4 regions of the Spongiibacter sp. UBA1325 genome follow, and region 1 is predicted to be linked to each of the others. Evidence: predicted binding sites of a transcription regulator. Region 1 holds the regulator's gene; each other region holds the start of a gene.

Region 1 (7,632 bases):
ACCGTATTTGCCCATTACCCCGCGAGCAAAGCTCTGGAAATCCACAACCTCATCCATAATTCGACGCACTTCGTCGTTAAAGCGTTGCGGATCTTCGGCAACGTACTCGCGCGCCTCTTCAATCACTTTCATCAATTCCTGCGTGGTACCCGCCACCACTTCATGAGGCCCGCGCTGTGCGTCAGCCGCCGACACGGCGCCCGCAAATATCACCAAACCCAGCGCCAAAAGCATTTGTTTGAACATTTTTTTATCTCCGATAGTTAAGCCACGACCCGCGTTACCGCGAATAGCCTGCTCTACACCCTTGCTAAGACAGCAGTTTACGGAATTGGCTCCCCGCACGACGACGAGGTAAACCTGTTAATTTTTCACATTGGAAATTATCATAGCGAAAATTAGCCGCCGCTTAACGGCATTATTGCAATAACGAGGTTTCCTCCCAACGATGGCATCTTCTTATCTCGACACTGCTAAACGCGTTATTCGCATGGAAGGAGACGCCGTCGACGCGCTCGGCGAGCGTATCGACGACAGCTTTAATCGCGCCTGCGAACTTCTTCTAAACTGCAAGGGCAGAGTCGTTGTCACCGGCATGGGTAAATCGGGCCACATCGGCAACAAACTGGCGGCGACCCTGGCCAGTACAGGCACCCCCGCATTTTTTGTACACCCCGGGGAGGCCAGCCACGGCGATATGGGGATGATTACCGCCGGCGACGTGGTGATAGCCCTGTCAAACTCGGGGTCAACTGCAGAACTGGTCACCCTGATCCCGCTGCTTAAGCTGCTGGCCGTACCCGTGATCGCCATGACGGGAAAGCCCAACTCGGAGCTCGCCAGCAGCGCGGATGTCCATCTCGACGTCGGCGTAGAACAAGAGGCCTGCCCACTGAATCTTGCCCCGACATCCAGCACGACCGTAACACTTGTAATGGGCGATGCGCTCGCCATCGCGTTACTGGAGGCCCGCGGCTTCACCGCCGATGATTTTGCCTTCTCTCACCCCGGCGGCGCGCTGGGTCGACGCCTGCTGCTGAAGATTGACAATATTATGCACACCGGGGAAGCCATACCGCACATCAATACTGGCGCCAAGCTCAGCGATGCCCTGCTGGAAATGAGCAGTAAGGCGCTGGGTATGACCACGGTACTCAATGAAGACGGCAGCCTGGCGGGTATTTTCACAGACGGCGACTTGCGGCGCGCGATCGACCGCGGCATTGACATTCACCAGGCGAAAATAGACGACGTGATGACCGCCAACTGCCGCAGCATCAGGCCCGGCACACTGGCCGCAGAAGCACTGCGCATTATGGAAGATAATAAAATCACCGTCTTGGTCGCTCTGGACGATCACGCAAAGCCAGTAGGCGTGATCCACACCCACGACCTGCTTAAAGCCGGCGTCGCCTAAAACAGGGAACACCATGCAAACCATTCTCGAAAAAGCAAAAACGGTCACCCTACTGGCAATGGATGTCGACGGCGTACTGACCAACGGCAGCCTGTACTTTGGCAATAGCGGCGAGGAAATGAAAGCGTTCAGCATCCTTGACGGGCTTGGTATTAAACTGCTGCGCGACGCCGGCATCCGCCCCGCAATTATCACCGGCAGAACCTCTGAACTGCTGCTGCGACGCGCGCGAGAACTGAGCATCGAGTTAATCTACCAAGGCAGGGAAGACAAAGGCACGGCACTCGAAGAACTGCGCCAAGACCTCAAACTAAGCTACGATCAAATCGCCTACGTGGGTGACGATTTACCCGACTTAGCCGCGATTCGAGCAGCGGGCCTGGGCATTACCGTCGCCAATGGTCACCACTTCGTAGCACGCCATGCCGACTGGCAAACGCGTGCCGCGGGGGGCAGCGGCGCTGTGAGAGAGATCGCCGAGCTTATTTTGATGTCTCAAGGCAAGCTCAACGACGCACTTGAGCAGTTCCTGTAAATGGCTGCGCCGTCATTCAATATCAATGCTGCATCGGTCCTATCGGTACTGGCCGCTATCGCGGGCACCGTGATCTACCTCACGCAATTTAGTGAGAGCGGGAAATTGAGCCTGACTGACAGCTTCGAAGCCATCCCCGACGTTGACTCCCACCTCCAGGGCATCGAAGGCTTGAAATATCGCCAAGACGGCAATGTGGCATACCGCTGGCGCGCAGACAGTGCCGAACGCATGATTTCCTCGGGCAGCATCCAGCTCAATCAGCCCTTTTACATCGGCAATATCGGCGAGCAGCGGCCGTGGACGGCGCAAGCCATTACCGGCACACTGTCACAAAATGGCCAACAACTGCAGTTGCGTGGCAGTGTTGTTGTTGAAGACTTAATTCGCGAAGCGCAAATCCACACAGAGCAACTCAGCATTGACCTGGAGCAAAGCCTGGTTGCGACGGATCAGCCACTGCGACTGCAACTACCCAATGGCGAAACCCAGTCGGAGGGCATGACGGCCGACCTCGTTAACGAGAAAGTCGAGCTGCTCGCGAAGGTAAAAGGATACTATGAACCGCAATAATCTACCCACCTTCGCTATTAGCGCCCTGCTCTGCCTCGCCAGCAGCGTGCATGGCTTGCCCGATGATCGCCGCCAGGCCATCAACCTCAGCTCAGACAAAGCCACCTATGAAAACAATCGCGGCATTTACACGGGCAACGTCAATATGTCGCAGGGCAGCCTGATTATTCGTGCAGACAAGCTGATTATTGTCGAGGCTGACAGAAAAGTAACCAAGGTTATTGCCCATGGCAGCCCCGCCCATTTTGAGCAACAACCCCGCGCCGGGGAAGGCGTCGTGGTCGCCAGTGCTCGACTCATAGAATACAGCCTAAATGCCGAGGAAATCCTGCTGCAAAAAGATGCCACCATCCGACATCAAGGCTCAAAGATCAGTGGCGATCGCATTGTATACAGCGGGCGCAAGCAAATGGTCATTGCCGATGGCGGCAGCCACAAACTCGATGGCAGGGTACAAATGACCCTACAGCCTCAGCAGGGCGTGAGTGATACCGATAGCCCCGCGCCAAGCACCACCCCCGACACCCCGGAGACTCCCCGCTAACATGCCCGTATTGAAAGCCAGCAACCTCGCTAAAGCCTACAAAGGCAGAGAGGTAATCAAAGACGTCTCCCTGAGTATTAACAGCGGTGAAATAGTCGGCTTGTTGGGTCCCAACGGGGCAGGGAAAACAACCTGTTTTTACATGATCGTCGGCATCGTCAACGCCGACCGTGGCCGCATTCAGCTCGACGACAAAGACCTGACACCACTTTCCATCCAGGGTCGGGCCAAACACGGCGTCGGCTACCTCCCTCAGGAAGCATCCATATTTCGGAAGCTGAGCGTCGCTGACAACATCATGGCGATATTGGAGACCCGCAGCGACCTGAATCGCAAGCAACGCAAAGAAAAGCTCGATGCACTGCTACAAGAATTTCACATTGCCCATATTCGCCAATCGCCGGGTATGGCGCTCTCGGGCGGGGAACGGCGCAGAGTAGAAATTGCGCGAGCACTGGCCACCGAGCCCAGTTTTATTCTGCTCGACGAGCCCTTTGCCGGGGTAGACCCCATATCGGTGAACGATATTCAGCAAATTATTCGCCACCTGCAGGCGCGCGGCATCGGCGTCCTGATTACCGACCACAATGTGCGAGAAACCCTCGATATCTGCGAAAAAGCCTACATAGTTGGCGAAGGTCGCATCGTTGCTGAGGGCAATGCCGAGGCCGTACTCAACAACCAAATCGTGCGGGACATCTACCTCGGCGACACATTTACCCTTTGATCAAAAAATCGGCACAGCAATTGCTTTAAACGCCTATTGCAGCGGTGCGGCTGCGGGACTACACTGACCCTGAAGCATCGTCGTTTATGACTACATAACGGCATTTAATCCCTCAGGTATGGTTGTAGTAGAAGTCATTGCCTATGAAACAATCGCTCCAGCTAAAAGTCGGTCAGCAGCTGACCATGACGCCCCAGCTGCAACAGGCGATTCGTTTATTACAGCTCTCCACCCTCGACCTTCAACAGGAAATTCAGTCGGCACTGGACTCCAACCCCCTGCTGGAAGTAGAGGAAGACAGCGACAGCCCGGAACCCCAGAGCAGCAACAGCCAGAGCGAAAGTAACGCCAATGAGGCTGACAGCAAAACGACCTCTGCTGAGGAGGCGCCCAGCAACGACGCCGACAGTGAATGGGCCGAGCGCAGCGACATCCCCGAAGATTTGCCGGTAGACAGCCAGTGGGAAGACGTCTACCAAAGCTCTGCACCAAGCTCCTCCGCGGCCGGTAGCGCCGACGACGACTACAACAATGACTATCGCCACGGCAGCTCAGAGTCGCTCCAGGACCACCTGCGCTGGCAACTCAACCTCAGCCGGCTCTCAGAACTTGACCGCATCGTCGCCGATGCCATCATCGACGCGATCGATGAAAAGGGGCGGCTCACCGTCAGCCCCGAAGAGCTGGTGGACGCCTTCGACGACGACAATATCGAAATAGAAGAAGTGAATGCAGTCCTTCACCTCATCCAGCAGTTTGACCCCCCCGGTGTTGGCGGCCAGGACCTTCAAGAATGCTTGTTAATTCAACTTCGGCAGCTCTCCCCAGACACCCCATACCTGGCTGAAGCGCTGCAGATTGTCGAGCAGCACATGCCGCAGCTCGGCAACCGTGATTACAACCAAATCATGCGTCGCTGCCGGCTAAAAGAAGACCAACTGCGCGACACCCTGGCACTCATTCAAACGCTGAACCCCACTCCTGGTGACTGCGTGGGCAACGACGAAACAGAGTATGTGGTACCAGACGTATTCGTCAGCAAAAAAGAAGGCCGCTGGCTGGTTGAGTTAAACCCGGACATTGCCCCGAAAATACAAATTAACAGCCACTACGCATCGCTCGCCAAAGACAGCGGCACCAGCAGCGACAAAGACTATATTCGCGACAACCTACAGGAAGCGCGCTGGTTCATTAAAAGTCTGCAGAGCCGCAACGAAACACTGATGAAAGTCGCCACCAAAATTGTTGAGTATCAGCGCGGGTTCCTGGAGTACGGCGACGAAGCGATGAAACCGCTAGTGCTCCACGACATCGCCGATGCGGTGAGCATGCATGAATCGACGATCTCACGGGTTACCACGCAAAAATATATGCATACCCCGAGAGGCATCTACGAACTCAAATATTTTTTCTCCAGCCACGTCTCGACCGATACCGGAGGAGAATGCTCCTCCACGGCGATTCGTGCACTAATCAAAAAATTAATTGCCGCAGAAAATCCCAAAAAACCGCTAAGCGACAGCAAAATCACCCAACTGTTGGCCGAGCAAGGCATCAAAGTTGCCCGGCGAACCATTGCAAAGTACAGGGAATCACTAGTCATTCCGCCCTCTAACGAACGGAAAAGACTGGTCTAATAAGGCCCCAAAAGGCCCAAACAACGCGCCGGGAGGCGCCGGATGTTCTCAGCGATGAAGGAGCAAGATATGCAAATAACCGTCAGTGGTCACCATGTTGAAGTTACCCCGGCACTTCGCGATTACGTCAACAACAAACTCGCCAAGCTGCAACGGCACTTCGACAATATCACCAATACCGACGTTACCTTGTCAGTAGAAAAGCTGGTTCAAAAAGCTGAAGCCACCGTACATGTGGCCGGCGCCGATCTGTTCGCCACCTGTGAATCAGAGGATATGTACGCGGCCATCGACAGCCTCACCGACAAGCTCGATCGCCAGCTTATTAAACACAAGGAGAAAAACCTGGGCCACTAAAGGCCCGGGGATGTTCCGGAAACGTAAACATGACCCTTGATTCAATACTCAGCCCCGGACGTACCCACTGCGGTACGTCTGTGGGCAGCAAGAAACGCCTACTGGAACAAATTTCTATTTTTGTCAGTGAGGATAATGCGCAATTCAACGCCGACGAACTGTTCAACGAACTGCTCGCCCGCGAGCGACTCGGAAGCACCGGTATCGGGCACGGGGTTGCGATTCCCCACTGTCGCAGCCAGCAGTGCACCGAAATTACCGGCATGCTGCTTAAACTTGCCGAGCCTATCGACTTCGAAGCGATAGACGACCAACCCGTGGACTTAGTGTTTGCGTTGATCGTCCCTGCCGAAGCACACGACGAACACATTAAAGTGTTGGCAAGCTTGGCCAACGCCTTCAACGATGACGCTTTCCGCCAGCAGCTTCGCAGCGCAGACAGCGACAGCAGTCTTTATGAACGTGCGGTAGCCAGCTAGGCGTGAAGCTTATCATTCTCAGCGGCCGCTCAGGTTCGGGCAAAAGCACGGCGCTGCACCAGCTCGAAGACGAAGGCTTTTACGCCATCGACAACCTGCCGGTGTCACTGCTGCCCGCACTCGTTGCCGAACTCTCTCAAAGCACACTGAAAGTTCATCAGCAGGTTGCTGTCTGTATCGATGCGAGAAACTCACAAACAGAGCTCGCCCGCTTCCAAGAACTGTGCAAACAAGTTCGAAGCCTGGCCAGCTTGCGTATTCTTTTTTTGGATGCCAGCGACGACAAGCTCATTAAGCGTTTTAGCGAGACCCGTCGACGGCATCCACTGAGCACCGACTCCCAGCCGCTTAGCGACGCGATAAAGCAAGAGTCTGCGCTGTTGGAGCCCATCGTCGCCGAGGCATCGCTGACCATCGATAGCAGCGACATGACTGTGCATCAATTGCGCGCCACCATACGTGACCGCGTTCTCGGCGTCGACGCTAGCCGCATGGCATTACAACTAAAGTCCTTCGGCTTTAAGCGCGGCCTACCCATTGATGCCGACCAGGTCTACGATCTGCGCATGCTCCCCAACCCTCACTGGGACGAGGCGCTGCGCAGCCTCAGCGGCCGCGACGACGCCGTTCAGCACTTCCTCGATGCCCAGCCGCAAGTCCAACAGATGTATAGCGACATACTCACTTACCTGCTGCGCTGGCTGCCTGAGATAGAATCTGCCGGTCGCAGCTACTTCACCATCGCGATCGGTTGCACGGGTGGACAACATCGCTCAGTATACATGGCCGAAAAGCTGGCTAAGGCGCTTCGCGACACCTGTCCTGGCCTGCAAGTTCGCCACCGCGAACTTCAGCACTAACCTGGGCTGGACAAGGCGATGCAAGAAATCCAAATTCCTATCATCAATAAACTCGGCCTTCACGCCCGTGCTGCGTCCAAATTCGTGACCACCAGCACCGCATTTGCCTCTCGCATTCAGGTGTCGGCGGGGCAGCAATGGGTCGACGGAAAAAGCATCATGTCGGTAATGATGCTCGCGGCCAGCAAAGGCATGACACTGCACATTCGCTGCGAAGGGGAAGACGAACAAGCAGCCCTCGACGCTCTCGTCGACTTGATCGAACGCCGCTTTGACGAAGGCGAATAAATCAAATACTGCGCATTTCAGCGCGATTTCGCCCGTCTGCAATTGTTGCCCAGCGAAGATTAAAGGATAATTCTCGCCACACTGTGTGACTGCTATCCAGCAGAAAGCCGAACGCAACGCAGAGAGCTATATGGCCCAAACCGCAGAAAAGCCCCAAGCTGAAAGCCGCCTAGAGCTACTGAATGAAGCTCTGGGCTCCGGCGCGTTTCTGCAAA
Region 2 (7,632 bases), on a different contig from region 1:
ACGCTCGGTGTCTTGGTTGCGGCGGTCGAGCGTACCCGACTGACTCAGCAGTTTATCAACCAGGGTCGTTTTACCGTGGTCAACGTGGGCGATGATGGCAATATTGCGCAGCTTATCAATCATGGGCGAGGTCGTCGTCGGATAAATTTGGGCGCGCAGTATACACCAGCAGCGCCGAGATACGCACAACTCATCGGCATCTACGACATATTGCCAGTGTTTACTCGACCACCGCACTGGCCAAACCTTGGGCCGAAGTACCATTTACCGCTACAATTCCCAAAAAAGCCTTCCCGCGACGGAAAAAATAATATGAGTAAAGCCCTTTCGGCCCCCGAGGGCGTGACATGGAAATCGCGCTGGACATTTATACTTGCCGCCACAGGCTCAGCCGTCGGCCTTGGCAACATTTGGAAATTTCCCTACATCACGGGTGAATATGGTGGCGGTGCATTTGTACTGGTTTATCTCGCCTGCATATTGATGATCGGCATTCCCGTGATGATCGCTGAAGTTATGCTCGGCCGCGCCGGGCGCAGCGACCCCGCCGACTCAATGGCCAAACTGGCAAAAGAAAGCGGGCGCAGTCGCTACTGGGGCGTGATCGGGGGTGTCGGCATGCTCGCCGGCCTGCTTATCATGATGTTTTACAGCGTTGTCGCTGGCTGGGCGTTGGAATACGTATCACAGAGTATCGGCGGCACTTACAGCAATTTAGACCCGGCGCAAATCGAGAGCAATTTCAGCAGTTTACTCGCCAGCAACAGCCAACAGTTGCTTTGGCACAGCGTGTTCTGCCTGCTCACCGCCGGCGTTGTGGCAGCGGGGGTCACACAGGGCATCGGCAAGGCCGTCGACATTTTGATGCCCATGCTGTTTTTCTTCCTGTTGCTACTGGTGGGCTACAGCGCAGTAAACGGCGATTTCGAAGCCGGGCTGCACTTTATGTTCGACACGGATTTTAGCCGCCTAAACGGCGAGGCAATACTGGTAGCGATGGGGCACGCCTTTTTCACCCTGAGCCTTGGCATGGGCGCCATCATGGCCTATGGCGCATACTTTCCCGGGCATTCGTCCATCGGCAAAACCGTCATGACGATCGCCGCACTGGATACCATTATTGCCCTATTGGCGGGCATGGCGATGTTCCCGCTGGTCTTCGCTAACGACTTAACACCGGGCCAAGGGCCGGGGCTGATGTTTGTCACACTGCCGATCGCCTTCTCCAACATGAGCGGCGGCATCTTTTTCGGCACCCTGTTTTTCACGCTGGTGAGCATCGCCGCACTCAGTTCGTCGATCTCCCTTATTGAGCCGGGCGTCGCGTGGCTGGAAAAGCACGGCGTCAAGCGGCCGGTATCCACCTTCGGCTTGGCCGGTATCGCCTGGCTGGGCGGCATCGCGAGCATTCATTACGAGTCCGTGTTCAACGCCCTGGACTACCTGACGGCCAACGTTATGCTGCCGCTTGGCGGCCTGTTAATCGCGGTATTTGTCGGCTGGCTGATGCCTAGCGACCGGGTGTTCGACGAAACCGGCATATTGCACGCCAAGGTCTTCAAAGCCTGGCGCTTTTTGTTGCGCTACATTGCACCACTGGGCATTATCGCGGTGTTCCTGCACAGCCTGGGCCTACTCGGCTGGCTTATGCGCCATTGATACCGCTAGCACCTCATTTAGGATCACTTGTGAACAGCACCCTGCTCCGCAGCTTTATTTTGGTTGGCCTCATTGCCTTTGGTGGCCTGTATTACTACAGCAGCCAAGTCGAAGAGCAGTACGGCGAGCCCGCGCGCAGTTATTTAGACACGGCACTTAGCAGTATTTCGAGCTGGCAGCCCGCAGCGCTGCGCGCCCAGCTCAGCCGTGAAACACTGGCGCAAGTCAATGATAAGCAACTGGCTGCACTCAGCGCGCAATACCAGCATTTAGGGCAATATCAGCGCATGGACGAACTGCGCTTTTCTCGCCTGAGTGGCGCCCTATCTCTCTTTGCAGACTCGCCGCGACTCAGTTACAGCAGCAAGCTTTATTTCGAAAACGGCAGCGCGATCATGACCGCAACACTGACCCTGCAAGATCAACGCTTCAAACTGTATAACTTCAATTTGGCTACGCCCTGACACGGCAAAAGCGCTAGCTTTCGATCAGCGACCGCGCCAGTACCGCCCTGGCAGCAGCAGAAATAGCCTCCGGCCGGTGATCCTCATTCACATGCACCAGGGTGGCATCGCCCTCTGCCACCAGCTGCTCACCATCGTCACTAAATAGCGCTTGCCGCAAACTAAAGCTACTGTTCCCCACTCGCGTAACCCAGGCGCGCGCCCGCAGCGATCGGCCGTGCCGCCACTCCTGCCGGTAATTCAAAGCGATGGCCGCAATCACAAGCCGAAAGCCGCCCAGGGCTAGCATTTCCTCGGAGCGCAGCCAGTGCACTCGCGCCTCTTCAAGATAAGAGAAGTACTGCACGTGATTGATATGCCCCAGGCTGTCTTGATCGGCCCAGCGAGGTGCTATCTCGACATCAAATAACGGCGGTTGTGTGTAGATAGTCATGAGGGGCGATACACCTTGATGTTGTCATAACCCTGCTCAAGCAGGTGTGCAGCATGCAGACGACTCATCACCCCCTTGTCGCAATACAGCTGGTAGACCGTGTCGCGATCGAGCTCAACGCAGCGCTTATGCAATTCATAAAAGGGCATGCACGCCACGCGATTGCGCTCCAACCTGAGCGGCTTGCGGTCAACTTCATCGGGATGGCGCACATCCAGCACCACGGCTTCAGCCAAGGGAATCGGCAGCACCTCGACCTCGGTATGGCTGACTTCTTCATCTGCCAATTTGTCGATGTTGATATATCTGGCACTGGCAACCGCGCGCTCAAGCACTGAAAAATCGAACTTCTCTTCCTCCGCAGCAATCCGCTCCGGGCGCGCACGCGTGGTGGGTTTCACAGAAATCACACCGCAGTATTCAGGCATATTCGCGGCAAATTGCTCGGTGCCAATTCTGGACGCGGTATTGATAATGTCCAGCTTGTCGGTGGTGATCAGCGGGCGCAATACCAGGGTATCGGTTACCTGATCGATCACAGAGAGGTTGGTTAGCGTCTGACTACTCACCTGAGACACCGCTTCTCCGGTCACCAGCGCTGGCGCCTCCAGCTCGGCCGCCACCTGTTCGGCAGCGCGCAACATCATGCGCTTGAGAATCACCCCCATCTGTGAGTTCTCAACATTCTTCAAAATTTCGGCGACAACATCTTCAAATGGCACACTGATAAATTTTACTCGATGCGAAGCACCGAACTTCTGCCAGAGATACAGCGCGACTTCTTTCACCCCCACCTCGTGCTCACGGCCACCGAGATTGAAAAAGCAAAAATGCGTGCGCATGCCCCGCTTCATTGTCATGTAACTGGACACCGTGGAATCAAAGCCACCGGAAATCAGGCTGACGACGGAGTCGACGGTGCCAATGGGGTAGCCCCCCAAGCCTTCGTGTCGCTGCTTAACGACAAAGAACTGATTCTTGCGCACTTCAACGCGCACGACTTCATCCGGGTCCTTGAGCCTCACCCCCCCAGTTTCTGAATACTGGTTCAGGCCGCCACCGACGTAGCGCTCCACCTCATTGGAGTTGAAGTCGTGATCACCCGTGCGCTTACAGCGCACTGCGAAGGTTTTGCCACGCAAGCTATCACCAACAGCATCCCGGACCTTTTCATAGATATCGTGCACATCTACCAAGGGGTACTCCGCCACCTCGATGACATGAGCAATGCCCGGGGTATTGCTCAATACCGCCAATATCGCCGCAATATCGGCGTCGGCACGACACTGGGTTTCAATAGTGATACGGTCCCATTCACGAACGATATGGAGTTCAGGGTCAATCGGGATCAGCAGCTTGCGCAGGTTATCGCGCAACTGCTTGATGAACTTTTTGCGAACAGGCTTGCTCTTGATGATAATTTCAGGGAAGAGCTTTACGATGAACTTCATTGTGGCACCACGGAGATAGCTGGGCGGGCATTATAGCGGTTCACTTAAAACGCTTCAGCTCCGCAGAAACCCCGACTACGCACCAAGATGAAACACCAAAGCACTATATTGGTGCGCATTTTTTGGCAAAACGCACAGTTTTCAGGCAAAGTGGGTTTTTCGCTCGGATTTTGAACAAAAAACCAGCACAAAAATATGGCACGCATATTGCTCTATAAATTTCGAACAGAAACAGCGGCGCCACGGCCCGCAGCGCATATGCGTGTTTACTTTCGGTTCTATGCAGATGCCGCTATGCGGCACGCGGCAATGAACCTATAATCGCCACTGCTTTCGGCCACGCCGAATCGACTACAAGACTCTATATTGGAGGATGTTAAGAATGTCAGAGAACACTCTGAAGTTAATCGCCGATAATGACGTGAAGTGGGCGGACCTGCGCTTCACCGACACTAAAGGTAAAGAACAACACGTCACCATGCCGGTGAGCGAAATCGACGCGGGCTTCTTCGAAGAAGGCAAAATGTTCGACGGCTCATCGATCTCAGGCTGGAAAGGCATTAACGAGTCAGACATGATCCTCATGCCAGACGACGAGGCCTCTGTTCTCGACCCCTTCACCGACGAGCCCACTATCATCATTCGCTGCGGCATTGTTGAGCCTTCTACTATGCAGGGCTACAACCGTGACCCACGCTCTATCGCTCAGCGCGCCGAAGACTACATGCGCTCTGCCGGCATCGCCGACAGCGCTCTGTTTGGCCCCGAGCCCGAGTTCTTCGTGTTTGACGACGTGAAGTGGAAAGTGGCAATGGAAGGCGCGAGCTACGCGATTTCTTCTGACGAAGCCGCCTGGGTTTCTGGCAACAGCTTCGAAGAAGGCAACACCGGTCACCGTCCTGGCGTTAAAGGCGGTTACTTCCCCGTACCACCCGTCGACAGCCTGCACGACCTGCGCGCAGCAATGTGTAACGCAATGACCGACATGGGTCTGGAAGTTGAAGTACACCACCACGAAGTAGGTACTGCTGGTCAGTGTGAAATCGGTGTTGGCCCTAACTCTGCTGTGAAAAAAGCTGACGAAGTACAGGTACTTAAGTACTGCGTACACAACGTCGCTCACGCCTACGGCAAGACCGCTACTTTCATGCCCAAGCCAGTTGTCGGCGACAACGGTAGCGGTATGCACGTGCACATGTCACTGAGCAAAGACGGCCAAAACCTGTTTACTGGCGACGCTTACGGCGGCCTGTCTGAAACAGCACTGTACTACATTGGTGGTATCATCAAGCACGCTCGCGCGATCAACGCCTTTGCCAACGCGTCTACTAACTCGTACAAGCGCCTGGTTCCCGGCTTTGAAGCACCGGTTATGCTGGCTTACTCAGCACGTAACCGCTCAGCGTCTATCCGTATTCCATTCATCACTAACCCGAAAGCACGCCGCGTAGAAGTTCGCTTCCCAGATCCCTCTGCGAACCCCTACCTGGCATTCGCGGCCCTGCTGATGGCTGGCCTTGACGGTATCCAGAACAAGATCCACCCTGGCGATGCGGCAGACAAAGATCTGTACGACCTGCCTGCAGAAGAAGCGGCTGAAATCCCGACTGTTGCGTCTAGCCTTGAGCAAGCGCTGCAAGCACTGGATGCAGACCGCGCCTTCTTGACCGCTGGCGGCGTATTCGACGACGACATGATCGATGCTTACATCCAGCTGAAGTCTGAGGAAATCGAGCGCCTGAACATGACAACTCACCCTGTTGAGTTCGACATGTACTACAGCGTTTAATACGCCTTGTGCGAAAAAGCCCGCTTCGGCGGGCTTTTTTTTGCCTGTCATTTTTTAAACCTTGCCGCGCCTATCAACTCGTCGCACACTACAGAAAAGTGATAGCGAGGGCTTTTTATGTATCGTCTGCTGAGCCTTATTTGCGTAGCGAGCGTACTCTGCAGCCCACTGCATGCAGAAATCTATCGTCATACCGACGAACAGGGTCGCACCGTTTACAGTGACTCTCCCCGCGACGGCGGCAGCCCGGTCGATCTACCCCCGGTAAACACCACGCCGGCTGTGTCGCCGCCACCACCGACCAAGCTGGACCGCCATGCCACCCCCGTACCGGCCTCAATCAAGGTACAAATCATCCAGCCGCGCGACGGCCAGGTATTCCCCAATGGCCGCATTCCCACCACCGTTAATGTAAAGCTCCAGCGCCCCCTGCGCGGCGACGAAAGCCTGCGCATCGCCGTCAATGGCAAAACCCTTAGCCGGGGAAGCGCCACCTCTGCACGCATTGAGCGCCTGAACCGCGGCCGGCACCAAATCAGCGCAGAAGTCCTCGGCCCAAACGGGGAAAAGCTGAGTCGAGACACTGTTTCAGTCGTGGCCCACTGGCCAAACAACTGACCCTCCAGCCAAGCTATACACCAAGCACCATATTGGTGCACACTAAGACAATAGCGGCGGCCTTGCGCGCCATCGCGGGGCCAGCCCCAGCGACGCACCACCGCGCCACGCCATATACAACGCCCAATTGGCGCTCACTCAATAACAACGCCCCCATTCCGGGGCACTGGCCTAATTATTGCTTTGCAATGAACCATAATGAAGACAGTGGCGAGCCCATGCCCCCAGCGAATTTGCACCACCACATACTCGACAACCTGAAAACGGCGATCCTACTGGTCGAGCCCAACCTCACCGTGAGTTATATCAACCCGGCGGCAGAGTCACTGCTGGCGGTGTCCGACCAGCGCATCCACGGCGAGGCCATCACCCACCTTTTTCACGAAGACGAAGACACCGTTGTGAAACTGTTGGACGCCATCAACAACCGCGAGGCGTTCACTAAACGGGAAACAGTATTAACCCTGCGCTCCGGCGACGAAATCACGGTGGACTACGCGGTAACGCCGATTGTGGAACACCCGCGAACGTCTCTTATCATCGAGCTGCAGCCGCTGGATCGACTACTTCGCATCAGTCGCGAAGAAGGCCTGCTATCTTCCCAGCAAAACAGCAAAGCGCTGCTGCGCGGCATCGCCCACGAAGTGAAAAATCCGCTTGGCGGCTTGCGCGGTGCGGCACAGCTGTTGGCACGCGAACTCGACGACCCGCGCCTGCACGATTACACCAACATCATTATCGAAGAGGCCGACCGCCTGCGAAACCTGGTCGACAATATGCTGGGGCCCAATAAGATGCCCAACCAGCTGCCCACCAATATCCATGAAGTGCTGGAGCGCGTGCGCCAGCTAGTGGAAGTTGAGGGAGGCGACGAGTTAAGCATCATCCGCGATTACGACCCCAGCATCCCGGACATCATTGGCGATCGCGAGCAATTAATTCAGGCGGTACTCAACATCGTCCGCAACGCCCTTCAGGCGCTGAAACAATCCCCTCCTGAAGGCGGCGCACAAATTACCCTGCGCAGCAGAACGCTGCGCCAATTTACCATTGGCTCTCACCGCCACCGACTGGTGTGCCGCGTGGACATTATCGATAACGGTCCGGGCATACCCGAAGACCTGGCTCCGTCGATATTCCTGCCAATGATCAGCGGCCGCGCCGACGGCTCTGGGCTTGGGCTGTCGATCTCACAGTCCATTCTCAACCATCACCAAG
Region 3 (7,632 bases), on a different contig from region 1:
GGTGCGGTTGTCCCGCCGGGGGCAGACTGTGTTGTTGCTCAGGAGGATTGCCGGCGATCCGATGAGGGCGTTGAGATTGCGATAACGCCAGTATCTGGCCAGCATATTCGCCCGTGTGGCCAGGACATCGCTAAGGGGGCTGTTGTTGTAGCACGCGGTCGCAAGCTAGGCGCCGCGGACCTCGGCTTGTTGGCCTCCGTTGGGGTGCCGGCCTGTCGCGTTGGCAAACGCTTAAAAGTTGCCTTGATGTCGACCGGGGATGAATTGCGAGAGCCCGGCCAGGCGCTCGGCACAGCGCAAATTTATAATTCCAATCGGCCGATGCTGGCTGCGCTGATTTCAGCAATGGGCGGTGAGCTTATCGACCTGGGAATTATCCCCGATACGGCAGTGGCGACTGCGGGGGCCTTGGCTCAAGCGGCTGAGTTGGCCGATGTGGTAATAAGCAGTGGTGGTGTCTCTGTCGGTGAGGAGGATCATGTTAAGGCGCAGATAGAGCGCTTGGGTGAGCTCAAGGTGTGGAAACTGGCGATTAAGCCGGGTAAGCCCCTGGCCTACGGCCGAATTGCAGGCGTGCCGTTTTTTGGTTTGCCGGGCAACCCGGTGTCGAGTTTTGTCACCTTTTGCCTGCTCGTCAGGCCGTATTTGTTGGCCATGCAAGGCATCAGCGACCCGATGCCCGACGTCGTTCAGGCGACGGCGGACTTCGAATGGCGAAAGCCAGGTAGTCGGCAGGAGTATCTGCGTGTGCGCCTGAAGGGGGGCGTGCTGAGTTTGCATCCGCAGCAAAGCTCCGGGGCGCTAAGTTCAGTGGCGTGGGCGAATGCATTGGCAATTGTGCCGCCGGGTACGACCTTTGGGCGTGGAGAGGTTATCGATTGTCTTTCTTTCGCTGAGTTGGGTGCCTAGAGCGAAAAGAATAACCGTACTTGGCATACAAAAAAGCCCGCAGAAGCGGGCTTTTTTATGCACAAGTGCTTTTGGGTTAGTCGTTAACTCGACTAAACACCAGGCTCGCGTTAGTGCCACCAAAGCCAAAGCTGTTAGACATAATGGTATTGAGCGTCACGTTTTCGCGCTTTTCTGTCGCAATTGGAATGCCGGCGGCTTCCGAATCCAGCTCCTCGATATTGGCGGAAGCGGCAATGAAGTTATTTTGCATCATCAGTAGCGAGAAGATGGCTTCTTGAACGCCGGTAGCCCCCAGAGAGTGCCCAGCCAGTGACTTGGTTGAACCGATAACGGGGATGGGGTGTTCGCCATAGGCCTGTTTAATGGCCTTGAGTTCCTGCATATCGCCGGCCGGCGTCGAGGTGCCATGTGAGTTGATGTAGTCGACCTCACTGCTGACATTTTGCAGGGCCAGGCGCATGCATCGCGCCGCGCCTTCGCCACTCGGGGCAACCATGTCATAGCCGTCGGAGGTGGCGCCGTAGCCGACTAATTCGCCATAAATTTTTGCGCCGCGCGCTTTGGCGTGCTCGAGTTCTTCCAGAACGATCATGCCGGCACCGCCAGCAATAACAAAGCCGTCGCGGTTAGCGTCGTAGGGTCGGGAGGCCTGCTGGGGGGTGTCGTTGTACTTCGTAGACAGCGCGCCCATGGCATCAAACAGGCAGCTCAGCGACCAGTGTTCTTCTTCGCCGCCGCCGGCAAAAACAACATCTTGTTTGCCCAGCTGAATCAGTTCAGCAGCGTTGCCAATGCAGTGTGCGCTGGTGGCGCAAGCTGAAGAGATAGAGTAGTTCACACCTTTTATTTTAAAGGGGGTGGCCAGACAGGCAGATACGGTGCTGCCCATGGTTTGGGTAACCCGGTAGGGCCCAATACGTTTTACGCCGCGCTCGCGCAGTGTATCGGCAGACTCAATGAGGTTGGCGGAAGAGGCACCACCAGAGCCGGCAATAATGCCAGTACGCTCGTTGTCGATATCCTTGTCTTCAAGTCCGGAGTCGGCAATCGCTTCTTGCATGGCGATGTAAGCATAGGCTGCCGCGTCGCCCATGAAGCGCAGTTGCTTGCGATCAATGTGGGCTTTTAAATCCAGGTCTTTAATGGAGCCTGAAATATGGCTGCGAAAGCCCATTTCTTTGTAGGTGTCGTTATGTGTGATGCCGGATGCACCATTTTGGAGCGAAGCCAAAGCTTGTTTGATGTCGTTGCCAATGCTGGAGACGATACCCATCCCCGTAACTACAACACGTTTCATGTCTACCTCGTAGCGTATGTTTGTTCTGTCAGTGAGTCTTGTTTGCCACGCTAGTGGCATTGTTATTACGCGAAGCTGGCGTCGTCTTTGAACAGGCCAACCCGCAGATCTTTAGCGGTGTAGATAACTTTCCCGTCGACAGCGACCTCGCCGTCGGCGATACCCATAACCAGTTTGCGTTCAATGAGTCGCTTGAAGTTGAGTGTGTAGGTAACGAGTTTGGTGTCGGGTAAAATTTGTCCAGTGAACTTAATTTCGCCGGCACCCAGCGCGCGGCCTTTGCCACTGTTGCCGCGCCACCCGAGGAAAAAGCCCACCAGCTGCCACATGGCATCGAGCCCCAGGCAGCCGGGCATGACCGGGTCGCCAACAAAGTGGCAGTCGAAAAACCATAGGTCGGGGTTGATATCGAGCTCGGCGATCAGTTGGCCTTTGCCGTATTCGCCACCTTCGCCGCTAATATGCGTGATGCGGTCTAACATGAGCATATTGTCGACGGGAAGGCGGGGGTTGCCCGGGCCAAAGAGCCGGCCTTGGCCGCAATCAATGAGTTCTTCTTTTGTAAAGCTATTTTTATGGGTAAGAGACATAAGAAAAAGACTTGCCAGTGAGAAATTTGTAGCGCGCATAGTAGCATAAGGGCCTGCTGAGCACACAAAAATGTCAACATTGGCCTGATCATTGCTGTAATAATTTGGTAAGCAGGGCAAAGTAGGCTACGCGGTGATTGCGAATCTGCTGCACTGCTGGGAAAATTCGTTCACAAGGCTCGTTACGGACTGAGCTATTTCAAAAAAAACACAGGATGCACAAGTAATATGATCAGGAAATGTCTCTTTCCGGTTGCCGGCTACGGTACCCGCTTCCTACCCGCGACGAAGTCGATGCCCAAAGAAATGCTGCCGATCGTCAACAAGCCACTGGTTCAGTACGGTGTTGAGGAGTCTATTGAGGCGGGGCTTAAGCAAATTGCTCTGGTAACGGGTCGCGGTAAGCGCGCCATTGCTGATCACTTCGACATTAGTTTTGAGCTTGAAAACCAAATAGCGGGCACCAGCAAAGAGTCCTACCTGACCAGTATTCGGAAAGTGTTGAGCGAAGGCACTTTTATGATGACGCGCCAGCGCGAAATGAAAGGCTTGGGGCACGCCATTCTTACCGGTGAAAGCCTGGTGGGCAATGAGGCCTTCGGCGTTATTCTTTCCGATGACCTGTGCGTGAATCCGGGCGAAGATGGTGTGATGGCGCAAATGGTGAAGCTGTATAACCAGTTCCGCTGTAGCATTGTCGCCATCCAGGAAGTGCCAATGGAGAACATCGAGAAATACGGTGTTATTGCTGGCGATGATATGGGTGGTGGCCTCTACCGAGTAAAAGATATGGTTGAGAAGCCCAAGGCTGAAGACGCGCCGAGTAACCTCGCGGTTATTGGTCGCTATATTCTAACGCCCGATATTTTCGATATTTTGCGCGACACTCCTCCGGGTAAAAACGGCGAAATTCAGCTGACAGATGCACTGATGACCCAGGCGCAAAACGGCTGCGTGCTGGCGTATAAATTCCGAGGCCGCCGATTTGACTGCGGCAGCGTGCCCGGATTTATCGAAGCGACAAACTACGTCTACGAAAACATCTATCAAGACGGGCAGGGTTGATTCATGGTGCAAGAACTAAGCTGTTTTAAGGCCTACGATGTTCGCGGTCGCATCCCCGATCAGCTCAACGAAGATATTGCCTATCGCATTGGTCGCGCCTTTGCTGAAGTGATCAAGCCGAAGAAGGTTGTCGTTGGGCACGATATTCGCCTGAGTAGTGAGGCAATAAAAGCAGCCGTTTCTAACGGCTTGCGCGATGCAGGGGTCGATGTGTACGACATCGGCCTGTGTGGAACAGAAGAAATTTACTTTGCCACGTCGCATGCAGAAATGGATGGCGGTATTGCCGTCACCGCGAGTCATAATCCCAAAGATTATAACGGCATGAAGTTCGTGCGTGAGGAGTCGAAGCCAATCAGCGGCGACACTGGCCTGTTGGATATTAAAGCCCTTGCTGAGAAGAACGAATTTTCAGCCCCGGCAGCGGTGCGTGGCCAGCTTCAGTCGCTTGATACGAGTGCGGCCTATGTCGAGCACTTGTTGAGCTACGTAGATGTATCTGCCCTCAAGCCGCTCAAAATCGTCGTCAATGCCGGTAATGGTGGCGCTGGGCGTGTGGTTGATCTGTTGGAACCGCATTTGCCGTTTGAATTTATTCGTGTTCATCACGAAGCTGATGGCAACTTCCCGAACGGCGTGCCGAACCCTCTTTTGGTGGAGAATCGTCAACCCACTATTGATGCCATTAAGGCGCACGGTGCTGACCTGGGTATTGCCTGGGACGGTGACTTTGATCGCTGTTTCTTTTTCGATGAGCGCGGCGAGTTCATCGAAGGCTATTACGTTGTGGGCTTGCTTGCCGAGACTTTCCTGCTGAATGCTCCAGGCGAAAAAGTGGTTCACGACCCGCGTTTAACCTGGAACACCGTCGATATTGTTCAGGCGCGCGGCGGCGAGGCGGTACAGAGCAAAACCGGTCATGCCTTTATTAAAGAGCGAATGCGCAAGGAAAATGCGGTCTACGGCGGTGAAATGAGTGCCCACCACTACTTCAGGGACTTTGCTTACTGCGATAGTGGCATGATTCCCTGGTTGCTGGTTACTCAGCTGATGTCGGTGAGGTCTGCGGCCTTGTCGTCGCTGGTCGAAGAGCGCGTTGCCAAGTTTCCCTGCAGTGGTGAAATTAATCGCGAGGTCGACGATGCGCGCGCCAGTATTGCTGCCATTGAAGCAAAATATGCCGAGCAGGCAAGCAGCGTTGATTATACCGACGGTCTGAGTATGGATTTTGACGGCTGGCGGTTTAATGTGCGCATGTCCAACACCGAGCCGGTTGTACGCTTGAACGTTGAGAGTGAGGCGGACATGGCGCTGATGAAGCAGAAAACTGAGGAGCTGCTAACCCAGCTATAAGCGCGGTTTCTGTTGCTTGTTAGAAAGCCGGGCATAGCCCGGCTTTTTTGTTTCTGTGGTGAGTGCGTCCGGTTATTAGCTATTGGCGCGTCGGGCTCGCTCGATGAGTTGCGCTGTCGAGCTGTCGGGGGTGGTGTCGCTGTCTGTGTCGCCTCGGAGGCTCCCCAGTAGTTGGTGGCTTAACTGCTTGCCAAGTTCTACCCCCCATTGGTCAAAGGGGTTGATGTCCCAGATGAAGCTCGCGCAGATCAGTCGATATTCGTACAGCGCGATCAAATTGCCGAGTGCGCGGGGGCTGAGCTCGTCCATCAAAATTGTGGTACTGGGGCGGTTGCCTGGCATGGCTTTATGTTTGGCAAGTTGTGCTGCCTCGTCAGGGCTGAAGCCGTCCCGTAGTAGCTCTTGCTCCACCTCTTTGGCAGATTTGCCCTGCATAAGCGCCAGGCTTTGTGCAAAGCAGTTCGCGAGTAAGGCTTGCTGTTGGTCGAGAGCTTTGCCACTGTTTTTGAGCGCGGCAATAAAGTCGCAGGGAATGATGTCGCTGCCCTGGTGGAGTAATTGGTGGAAGGAATGCTGGCCATTGGTGCCTTCGCTACCCCATATTACGCCGCCGCTCTGTTGCGGCAGGGCGTCGCCGCTACGGTCCACCGTTTTTCCGGCGCTCTCCATAAACAGCTGCTGGAGATAGTCGGGGAGCTGCTTGAGGCGGTTGCAGTAGGGCAGGATGGCGTGAGAGCTGATATTCCAGCTGTTGCGATACCACACATCCAATAGCGCGAGTGTAGCGGGCAGGTTGCTCTCGAGGCTGCTGCTTGCCATGTGCTCGTCAACTTCCGCGCCGCCTAATAATATTTCCGAGAAGCAGGGCCAGCCGTAGTTGGCGGCGACGATAAGGCCAAAGCCAGACCAAACGGAAAAGCGCCCGCCTACCCAGCTCGGCACGGCGAGGGTGAGGTCTGGTGCAACCCCCAGCTTGGCGGCGGCGTCGGGGTTGGCGGTTATGGCAATAAAATGCCTGCCGATATCCTGCCCCGGTAGAGCCTGTTCCAACCAGCGCTTTGCCGCTGCGGCATTGGCTAAGGTTTCTTGCGTGCCGAAAGATTTCGAGGCAACGATGAAGAGGGTGCTCTCGGCGGGCAAATCGGCGAGGGCTTCGTTGGCGCAACTCGGGTCAATATTGGCTAAAAAGCGGCATTCAAAAGCGGCTTCTGCACTCTCTTTCAGGGCTTCGGTAAACAGGCGCGGGCCAAAGTCAGAGCCGCCGATACCGATGTTGACGATATGGCTGTAGGGTTTGCCGGTGCAGCCGCGCAGTTCGCCGCTGCGCAGGCCTGCGCTGATCGCCGCCATATTTTCGTACATTGTGTGAATCGCGGGGTCGCTGCTGTGTTGGGAGTACGCCCACGTTCGCAGTGCGGCGTAATTTGCACTGCGTTGTTCGGTGTTGTTGCACAGCGCGCCGCTGCGCATAGCGTTAAGCTTTTCGGGCACGCCTGCATCGAGGGCGAGGGCGTGCAGGGCCTTGGCAATGTCGCTATCGATATGCTGCTTTGAGTAATCGATAAACAGGGCGCCCAACTCCGTGCTGAATTGCGTGCTGCGATCCGCATGTTCGGCGAAGCGTTGTTTTAATGGTTGCTTTGAGCACGCACTCTTGAGTGAGGCGAGTGTTTGCCAGATTTCGCCTCGGCGACTCGGTGTTGCTGGTGCCACTGATTTCTCCCGTTCTTCCGTGGTGGGCGCTCTTCGCATTATCGCAGCCCATTACTGCCGATAATAACGCAATATTCATACCGTTATATGAAATCGCCGTCCTTTTGCGACCGCTGCCTAGCTTTTTCTTTGAAGGGCCAGTTCGCACAGCTTGCTAAGAGCGTCTTTGTGGGCGCTCGGCGGGAGGGACTGTAGTGCATGAATAGCAGCCTGGCTGTATTTCTGGGCAGCATCTCGGCAATAGTCTAGAGCGCCGCTTTGCTTAACGGCTGCAACAATGCTGTCAAGCTCGTCCGCCGACTTTTCGCTAATGGCGCGTTGAACTTGCTGCTTTTGTGTGGCACTGCCGTTCTGCAATATGAAAATCAGTGGCAGGGTCGGTTTGCCCTCTGCCAGGTCGTCGCCGACATTCTTGCCAGTCTCGGCGGGGTCGCCTTCGTAGTCCAGAATGTCATCAATCAGCTGGAAGGCAATGCCGAGATTTAAGCCGTAGTCATACAGGGCTTGTTGTTGGCTACTTTGTTCTGACAGCAGCGCGGCGCCCGAGCACGCGGCCGCGAATAACACAGCGGTTTTGCTGCGAATGACATTGAAGTAAGTGTCTTCATCGGTGTCGGGGTTGCCTGCCCTCGCGAGCTGAAGTACCTCTCCCTCGGCAACGGTATTGGTCGTGTCAGACAGTAATGCCATGAGCGGCATGTT
Region 4 (7,632 bases), on a different contig from region 1:
GGCGCCGCCCAGGGGCGCGGTGTGCCGGGTGCTCTGTCGAATCAACCGCCGCCGGCGGGCGTAGACGGCGAGGGCGGTGAGCAGGCGAATGCTGACGCCGGTAATCGCTCGGTTATTCGCAACTACGAAATCGAGCGGGTGCTTGCCCATAGCAGTAACCCAAGCGGCAGCTTGAAGAAACTCTCGGTCGCGGTGCTGGTGGACAATCACCGCCGCGTCAACGAGGCAGGGGAAGTCGTCGTGGAGCCCATGACCAACCCAGAACTTGAGCGCATGACGTTATTGGTGAAAGACGCCGTGGGCTTCGAAGAACAGCGCGGCGATCGGGTGACGGTGATGGCGGCAGATTTTCGCGAAACCGTAACCTTCGACGAAGAGGCGACGGGTCCTGCGATCTGGGAGCAGCCCTGGTTTGCGAATTTGGTGCGGCAGGTGTTGGTTGGCGTTGCCTTGCTATTCATCGTGTTTGCAGTGCTGCGGCCCAGCGTGAAAACCTTACTGCAACACAAGGCGCCCGCGCCGGTGGCGAGCACGGATGAGCCTGGAATAAGCGGCGAGCTGCAACAGCAGCCGGTGGCTGCTCTTGGGGCGCCGAACGCGGGGGGCTACCCTCAAGGCATTAGCTTTGAGCAGCAGTTAGGCGATGTTCGTGGAATGGTTGAAGAAGATCCGCGCCGCGTGGCGCAGGTCGTTAACAGATGGGTGACTGAAGACAATGGCTAATGCAAACGCCAGTGGCGCGACGGCGGCGCCAGCAATTCCCGGCTGTGAAAAGGCTGCGTTGTTATTGCTAATGATGGGCGAGAGCTACGCGGCCAAGGTGCTGCAACATATCTCGCCCGACGATGTCGAGCGTATCGGTTCGGCAATGGCAAATATTAAACGTGTTGATAACCAGCGAGCGGTGGAGGTTGTTAAGGACTTCCACGAGAGTGCGGCGTCTGAAAATTCGCTCGCGGTTGGCGTTCAGTCCTATGTTCGCAAGATGTTCACCAATGCCTTGGGTGAGCAAAAAGGCGGCAGTTTGGCCAAGCGCGTACTCGGCGACGAGGCTGGCAGTGAGATGGATGAACTGCGCTGGGTTGAGCCTGAAGCACTGATGCAAATGCTCAAAGACGAACACCCGCAAATGATCGCCATTACCCTCGCTCATCTGGAGCAGGAGCAAGCAGGAAAAGTACTGGCGCAGTTTCCCGAGGCGGTGCAAAACGATGTGGTGTATCGCGTCGCGAATATGAAAACGATTCCCGATGCGGCGATGACCCAGCTGCAAAATGTATTGAAGAAAAAACTGTCAGTAACGGCCAAATTAAAGAGCCGGGATATCGACGGTGCAGCGGCAGCGGCGGGCATTATCAACGGCTTGGACAGCGACGCCGAGACACGCATTCTCGATAGTGTTGCAAAAAATAATCAGGAGCTGTCGACCAAGATTCAAGACCTGATGTTTGTCTTTAGCAACCTGATTAACATCAGTGACAAGGGCATGCAGCAGTTACTTCGTGAAGTGTCTTCTGACCTGCTGCCAATTGCCTTAAAAGGCGCCTCAGAAGAGGTGCGCGAAAAAATTCTGCGCAATATGTCCAAGCGCGCACGAGAGATGTTAGTCGACGATATGGAAGCGCGTGGGCCAATAAAAATCAGCGAGGTTGAACAGGCGCAAAAAGAGATCCTCACGATCGCGCGTAGCCTGGCCGATAGCGGCCAAATTGATTTGGGTCGCGGCGGTGATGACTACATTTAAGCAGCGACAGGCTGAGGTGGAACGGTGACAGCGGGCTTCCAGCAATTTATTCCCAGAGACGTCGAGACGCCGGTGGCTGAGCCACCAGTCGACCAGACAACGCGACCAGCCAACAGTTGGCAGCTACCTGAAATGCGCGGTGGCGCCAGCAATCGTAGTCGGCCGGCCCCAGCGACTGACGCGCCAGCGGCGCTCGCCGATGAGGTCGTTGACGAGCTGGCCGCGCTGCGTGAGCAAGCGCGACAGGAAGGCTTTGCCAAGGGTGAGGCCGAAGCGCGTACGCTGCTCGCTGAACAGAGCCAACAACTGCAGTTGGCAATGGCGGCGCTGCGCGAGGCGCAGGCCTGGCTAGAGGGCGAGGTGCAACAAGAGCTCATATTGCTGGCCCAGGAGTTGGCGCAGGCGCTGATTGCGAAAGAGATCGACGCTGATCCCGAGATTGTAACCCTGGCGGTAGAGCGTGCTGTTGCCATGCTGCCCTCGGCAGAGGGACATATTCAGCTGCAACTGCACCCCGCGGATGCGCAGCTGCTCAGGGACCACGCGGCCGTTGCCGAGCCACTCGCAGCTGCTTGGGACATTAGCGAAGATGCTGATATTCGCCGTGGCGGCTGCGTGATCAAAAGCCGAACCTCGCAGGTGGATCAGCGCACCGACAAGCGCTTGCAGGCCTTGCTTGAACAGGTACTCGTTGATGAATCTGGTCAAAACTAAAGCCGAAACACAACACGCTCTGGTCTCGCAACTGCGTGGCTTGCGCGAGCGCTTACATCACATTGAAGACACCGAACCCGCGGCTGAGGGTCAGTTGCGGCGTATTGTTGGCACTTTGCTAGAGGCCGAAGGCTGCAAGGCCGCTATCGGTGCCTATTGCGAGGTGGAGACCCTCGACGGCCAGTGGCTGGAAACCGAAGTGGTTGGCTTTGCCAGCGATCATCTGTTGCTAATGCCCACCGGCGAACTCCGCGGGGTGATGCCCCACGCCCGGGTGAGGCCGATTCGTAAAAGCTCCAACATCGCCGTCGGTGATGGCCTGTTGGGCAGGGTGATCGACGGCGCCGGCGAACCGCTGGACGGTCGCGGCCCGCTGCGCTGCAAGCAGCAGCGCCCGCTAAATTCTCCCCCGATCAATCCACTGGTCAGACGCCCCATACACCAGCCCCTGGATGTCGGTGTGCGAGCGATAAACGCCATGCTTACCGTGGGGCAGGGGCAGCGACTGGGTCTGTTTGCCGGCAGTGGTGTGGGTAAGAGTGTGCTGCTGGGAATGATGACGCGTTACACCAATGCCGATGTGGTGGTGGTTGCCCTGATTGGTGAGCGCGGGCGCGAAGTGAAGGATTTTATCGACAATATTCTCGGCGGCGATGAAATGCGCAAAGCCGTGGTGATCGCAACACCTGCCGACCACCCGCCGCTGATGCGTTTGCGGGCAGCGTGGCTCGCCAGTGCGGTGGCCGAACACTTTCGCGACCAGGGTAAGCAGGTGTTATTACTGATGGATTCGCTAACGCGCTTCGCGCAAGCTCAGAGGGAAATTGCCCTGGCGACCGGAGAGCCGCCAGCTACAAAGGGCTACCCGCCATCGGTGTTTGCTCGCTTGCCTGCCCTGGTAGAACGGGCAGGCAATGGTCGAGAGGGGGGGGGCTCCATCACGGCGTTTTATACCGTGTTGGCAGAAGGGGATGATCAAAACGACCCTATCGTCGATTCTGCCCGGGCAATTTTGGATGGACACATTGTGCTGTCCCGAAGTTTGGCGGATGCGGGGCATTTTCCCGCGATTGATGTAGAGCGTTCGGTTAGCCGCGCGATGAACGACATTACCGACAAGGCTCATCAGTCGATGGTGCGTCAGCTGCGGCAGCTGATTTCGCTGTACCAGCAAAATCGCGACCTGATTAGCATAGGTGCCTACCAGCGTGGTACCGACAGTCGAGTCGATCAGGCAATAGCGCTGTGGCCACGCATACAGGCGTTTTTGCAGCAGGATTTTGATGAGTCGGAGGGCTTTGACCAATCCCTCGATAAACTCGCTGAAATTGTCACCTTCAATGATGACAGCAATATGCAGGACACTATCGTTCAATAGTGCACTGCGCCGGTAACCGGGGACGTTCGCTATGAGTCATGCCAAGAAGTCACAACGCCTCAAGCCCGTGCAGGAATTTGCCGAGCGCGAAGAGCAGGAAGTGGCGCAGCGCTATGCCGCGGTTCAACAGCAGCATCAGCAACAGCGAGATAAATTGACCGAGCTACAGCAGTATTACGACGATTACCGTCGCTCGACGGAAAGTCGTCACTGTGACCTTAAGCATCTCCAGGAAAGCCGCCTGTTTCTCTCCCGCCTGGCGCAGGCCATTCGTCAGCAGAGCGATACAGTGGCGCGCTGCGCCGCGCAGCTCGACGACATACGCCAACAATGGATGACCGCGCGCCAACACAGTATGAGCATGGAGCAGCTGCTGGAGCGTTATAAGCGCGTCGAGCGTCGAGAACAGGATGCTCGCGAGCAGCGAGAGAGTGACGAGCTGTCATCGCAACGCTTCGTGTGGCGCCAGCGTCACGCCTAATCTGAACGGGCCAGTCAGCCTTACTATTATTCCCTCTATCCTACCCCTTGCTCGGGCTTTGATACTCACGCCGACCAATCGCTTTGCGGAGCCATTGTGCGCGGTATGCCGAAAGTCCGCATTGGCACATCAATTGCTGTAATCCACTCAGTGACGATAACTTGGCAGCCGCCATTATCGCTGTGTCGACGCCATGCGGGACGTTTCCGCGCAGGGCTATCGGACAAAATGGGATGAAAATATGAATACTGTACAGGCCATTTTTGCATCACTTACCCCATCTGCTGCGGGAACATCGCCGGACCTGGAGGGCCTGCCTCTGAGCGACGGCGACGCCTCGCCGCTAGCGGCTTTCAGCGATTTACTAGCCGCGCAACAAACGCCTGACGCGCCGATTGACGGGATTAGTTTCGACCATTTGTCCGCTCAGGCGCTGGCGCGATTGGCGGATGACGAGGCCGAGCTGCCGAGCCCTCAGGATGAATTAGTTCAGTCGTCTGATTTACTGAAGACCGATGGTGGTGAGGGCGGCCAGCCCTTGCCGCTATTCGGCCAATCGTTGCCGCAGAGCAGCAGTGTGCTGCCGCCGCAGTTATCCTCTTTTGGCGCGGTGGCTGAAGCAATTCGCAGCCAGCGTCCTGTTGCGCAGAACATAGAGGCGCCAGTGGTCGATGCAGCAAGTATCTCGCCCAGTACGCCGGTTAGTCCATCGCCCGGTGCATTGCAGGCCAAGCCGCAAATACCCAGTGCTGCCATAGCTGCGGACCCGGCTGCTCAACATGCTGCAGCGTCAATGGCGTCGGCGCCCATAGTGAATGCGCCGGTGACGCCGCGTATCGCCAGCGCGCCACCGGCCATTGAGGTAGCGAGTGTCGATGCGGGTGCCGACAGCCTGGAGTTTGCAGATCTAACGCGACAGTTAACTATCCGACCAGCGCCGCCAGTTGATCGGGCGGCCGTTCAGTTCACCATTAGTCAAAACCCCATTGACGACCCCGCGTGGAGCCAAGCGGTGGCATCGCGCATACAGTGGATGGGCAGTACCGGAACGCAAACCGCACAACTGCAGCTGAACCCGGAAGAGCTGGGAGGCATTCACGTGCAGTTGAGTATGCAGGGCGACAAGGCGTCGGTGCAGTTCCAAGCTCAGCACAGCGAAACCAGCGAGTTGATCGAACGTTTGATGCCGCGGTTAACTCAGGCAATGGAACAACAGGGCATGCGCCTGGAAGAGGTCAAGGTGAGTCACCAATCCGCTTGGGCCGACGCACAGCAACAGCAGCAAAGTCAGCAGTTTTCTGACCGCGCTCAGCGCGGCGTGGTGCATTTCTCCGGCGATGCGGAGCCCGCTAGTGAGCCAGAGGCCAGCCGAGAAGACAGCGCGCCTAGAGGAGCCCCAAGAGGGGATTCGGCGGTAGATGACTATGCGTAGCTAACCCCGGCATAGTTAATTCCGACTTAGCACTCCCCAGCGTAGTGAATGCTAGCGCTGGAGAATTTTCTCGCGCCTGTCGCCACCGCTACGGTGTAGACAGGCGCCGACCTGTCTGAACGCCTTCTCTTCACTTGCCGCCAATGGGCGGCCGTTGGCCTGCCAAATTCTTGGCGCGAGGGCCTGAAGTTGACTTAACCTTATGAAATAAAAGCAAAAAAATATCTGGCATAGCCTTTGCAATTTTCTCTCTACGCGACGTGTATTCGTTGGTTTTTTGGCATCTCACCGGTGAGAGAGAAGGGCAAAACACAATGTTTAAAAACAAATTCGTATTGATTGGCTTGGTCGTTGTGCTGCTGGCGGCAACCGCAGGGGGAACGTGGTTTGTGATGCGCGGCAGTAATGAACCTGCTGCAGAGGCAGAAGCTGCCGCACCGGCCGTGAAGGCGCCGATCATTCACAGCCTGTCACCTTCATTTGTGGTCAATCTCTTTAATGAGCGGTCTACGCGCTTCTTGCAGGTAGACGTTGAGGTTATGAGCCGCGATGAAGAAGTAATCTCAAAACTTGAAGACTACGAAGTTCGCATTCGCCACGAACTCATCATGATGTTCAGCAGTTTGACGAAGGAAATGATTAACAGCCTCGAAGGCCGCAAGGAAATACAGGCCAAGACAGTGGCGACCATCAACAGTGTGCTCGAAGCGGAAACCGGCAAGGGCGGCATTGAAGATGTGTATTTCACCAAATTTGTGATGCAGTGAGGGCGCTGCCATGAGCGGTGTACTGGACCCCGAAGAACTCGAAGCGCTGATGGACGAAGAGCCAAAGGCGAGCGACGACGGCAAATACAACCTCGCGCGACAGGATTACGCCGTTCAGCGCCTGATCCCCACCTTGTCGCTCATTCAATCCCAATTTGGCAACGCGGCGGTTGAGCGTGTGCGAGAGTTTGTTAGCAGCGTTGAGAGCATTCGCACCGATCGCATTACGGTGATGAAATTCGACGAGCTGCAAAACACGCTACCCGCGCCCTGCAGCATTTCATTGATCTCGGGTATGCCGCTGAGCAGCGACTTATTGATTGCCTTTGAGTCGGAGCTGGTCTTTAACCTGGTGGATCGCTATTTCGGCGGTCATGGCGGCGAAGCCGATGCCGCGCGGGAGCAGTTTTCCACATCCGAAATCAGCTTTATGGAAATTCTGGTCGGCGCATTGCTACCGGATATCGCGGTGGCGTGGAAGTCGGTGATGAAGTCTGCCCCCGCGGTGTCCAGCCAGTGTACCGACCCGCGCTTACTCGAAGGCTTTAACGAAGCGGACTCACTGGTCGCGACACGATTCGAGGTTTCCATTGGCGAATTTACCGGCGGGCTGTGGTCGGTGGTGCCCTGGAGCGCCATTGATGCCGTACGCGACAGCCTGGCAGACAGCGGCGCATCCACAGGCAAGAAGCCCGCCAGTGAAGAGTGGCGCAGCCGTCTTTCGCAGCGGGTGGAGGAAGCGCCGGTTGAGCTGGTTGCCCAGCTTCCCAAAACGCAGTTGAGCCTCCAGCGTGTTGCAAACCTTAAGAAAGGCGATGTGATCCCGCTGGTCAGTGCCGAGGATGTGCTGCTCTGCGTGGCCGGGCAGGCGCTATTGAAAGGGCATTTTGGCAGTCACCAAGGTCAACTGGCCGTGCAGATTACAGGTTCTGCCTGCGCCAAGAAACCGATGCAGGAAGGGTAGGAAAGGACTATGGCAAACGATTTGAATCTGGACAAAATCCTCGACGTCAATGTGGATGTATCGGTGGAAGTCGGCCGGACGCGCATGAGCATTCGGGATATCAAAGCGCTCAATCAAGGCGCGATTATCGAACTGGATCGGGCGGCCGGCAC

Evidence for each region. Region 1 encodes sigma-54, which starts transcription at its own class of promoters, with help from an activator protein. Its sites were predicted from a motif close to TGGCACANNNNTTGCNNT; they were not measured.
Region 2: the regulator sigma-54 is predicted to act here: its motif matches at 4,204-4,221, upstream of glnA (glutamate--ammonia ligase).
Region 3: the regulator sigma-54 is predicted to act here: its motif matches at 2,880-2,897, upstream of galU (UTP--glucose-1-phosphate uridylyltransferase GalU).
Region 4: the regulator sigma-54 is predicted to act here: its motif matches at 5,976-5,993, upstream of B3K78_RS06685 (flagellar basal body-associated FliL family protein).

The regions. Positions count from the first base shown of each region.
Region 1 covers NZ_DBTD01000001.1:26,477-34,108, reverse strand. The annotation lists gene B3K78_RS00185 (MlaC/ttg2D family ABC transporter substrate-binding protein) at 1-246, opposite strand, end outside; gene B3K78_RS00180 (KpsF/GutQ family sugar-phosphate isomerase) at 449-1,417, shown strand; gene B3K78_RS00175 (KdsC family phosphatase) at 1,431-1,952, shown strand; gene lptC (LPS export ABC transporter periplasmic protein LptC) at 1,953-2,525, shown strand; gene lptA (lipopolysaccharide transport periplasmic protein LptA) at 2,512-3,069, shown strand; gene lptB (LPS export ABC transporter ATP-binding protein) at 3,071-3,796, shown strand; gene B3K78_RS00155 (RNA polymerase factor sigma-54) at 3,940-5,433, shown strand; gene hpf (ribosome hibernation-promoting factor, HPF/YfiA family) at 5,503-5,790, shown strand; gene ptsN (PTS IIA-like nitrogen regulatory protein PtsN) at 5,820-6,269, shown strand; gene rapZ (RNase adapter RapZ) at 6,272-7,129, shown strand; gene B3K78_RS00135 (HPr family phosphocarrier protein) at 7,148-7,417, shown strand; gene mgtE (magnesium transporter) at 7,548-7,632, shown strand, end outside.
Region 2 covers NZ_DBTD01000011.1:55,952-63,583, forward strand. The annotation lists gene typA (translational GTPase TypA) at 1-123, opposite strand, end outside; gene B3K78_RS16080 (sodium-dependent transporter) at 313-1,659, shown strand; gene B3K78_RS16085 (hypothetical protein) at 1,689-2,123, shown strand; gene B3K78_RS16090 (acyl-CoA thioesterase) at 2,137-2,556, opposite strand; gene thiI (tRNA uracil 4-sulfurtransferase ThiI) at 2,553-4,007, opposite strand; gene glnA (glutamate--ammonia ligase) at 4,390-5,796, shown strand; gene B3K78_RS16105 (DUF4124 domain-containing protein) at 5,914-6,414, shown strand; gene glnL (nitrogen regulation protein NR(II)) at 6,633-7,632, shown strand, end outside.
Region 3 covers NZ_DBTD01000004.1:37,968-45,599, forward strand. The annotation lists gene B3K78_RS03120 (molybdopterin molybdotransferase MoeA) at 1-909, shown strand, start outside; gene fabB (beta-ketoacyl-ACP synthase I) at 986-2,209, opposite strand; gene fabA (bifunctional 3-hydroxydecanoyl-ACP dehydratase/trans-2-decenoyl-ACP isomerase) at 2,275-2,799, opposite strand; gene galU (UTP--glucose-1-phosphate uridylyltransferase GalU) at 3,028-3,864, shown strand; gene B3K78_RS03140 (phosphohexomutase domain-containing protein) at 3,868-5,217, shown strand; gene pgi (glucose-6-phosphate isomerase) at 5,293-6,930, opposite strand; gene B3K78_RS03150 (polyprenyl synthetase family protein) at 7,048-7,632, opposite strand, start outside.
Region 4 covers NZ_DBTD01000006.1:183,603-191,234, forward strand. The annotation lists gene fliF (flagellar basal-body MS-ring/collar protein FliF) at 1-723, shown strand, start outside; gene fliG (flagellar motor switch protein FliG) at 716-1,744, shown strand; gene B3K78_RS06665 (FliH/SctL family protein) at 1,769-2,458, shown strand; gene fliI (flagellar protein export ATPase FliI) at 2,439-3,836, shown strand; gene fliJ (flagellar export protein FliJ) at 3,868-4,317, shown strand; gene B3K78_RS06680 (flagellar hook-length control protein FliK) at 4,559-5,749, shown strand; gene B3K78_RS06685 (flagellar basal body-associated FliL family protein) at 6,064-6,516, shown strand; gene B3K78_RS06690 (flagellar motor switch protein FliM) at 6,527-7,480, shown strand; gene fliN (flagellar motor switch protein FliN) at 7,490-7,632, shown strand, end outside.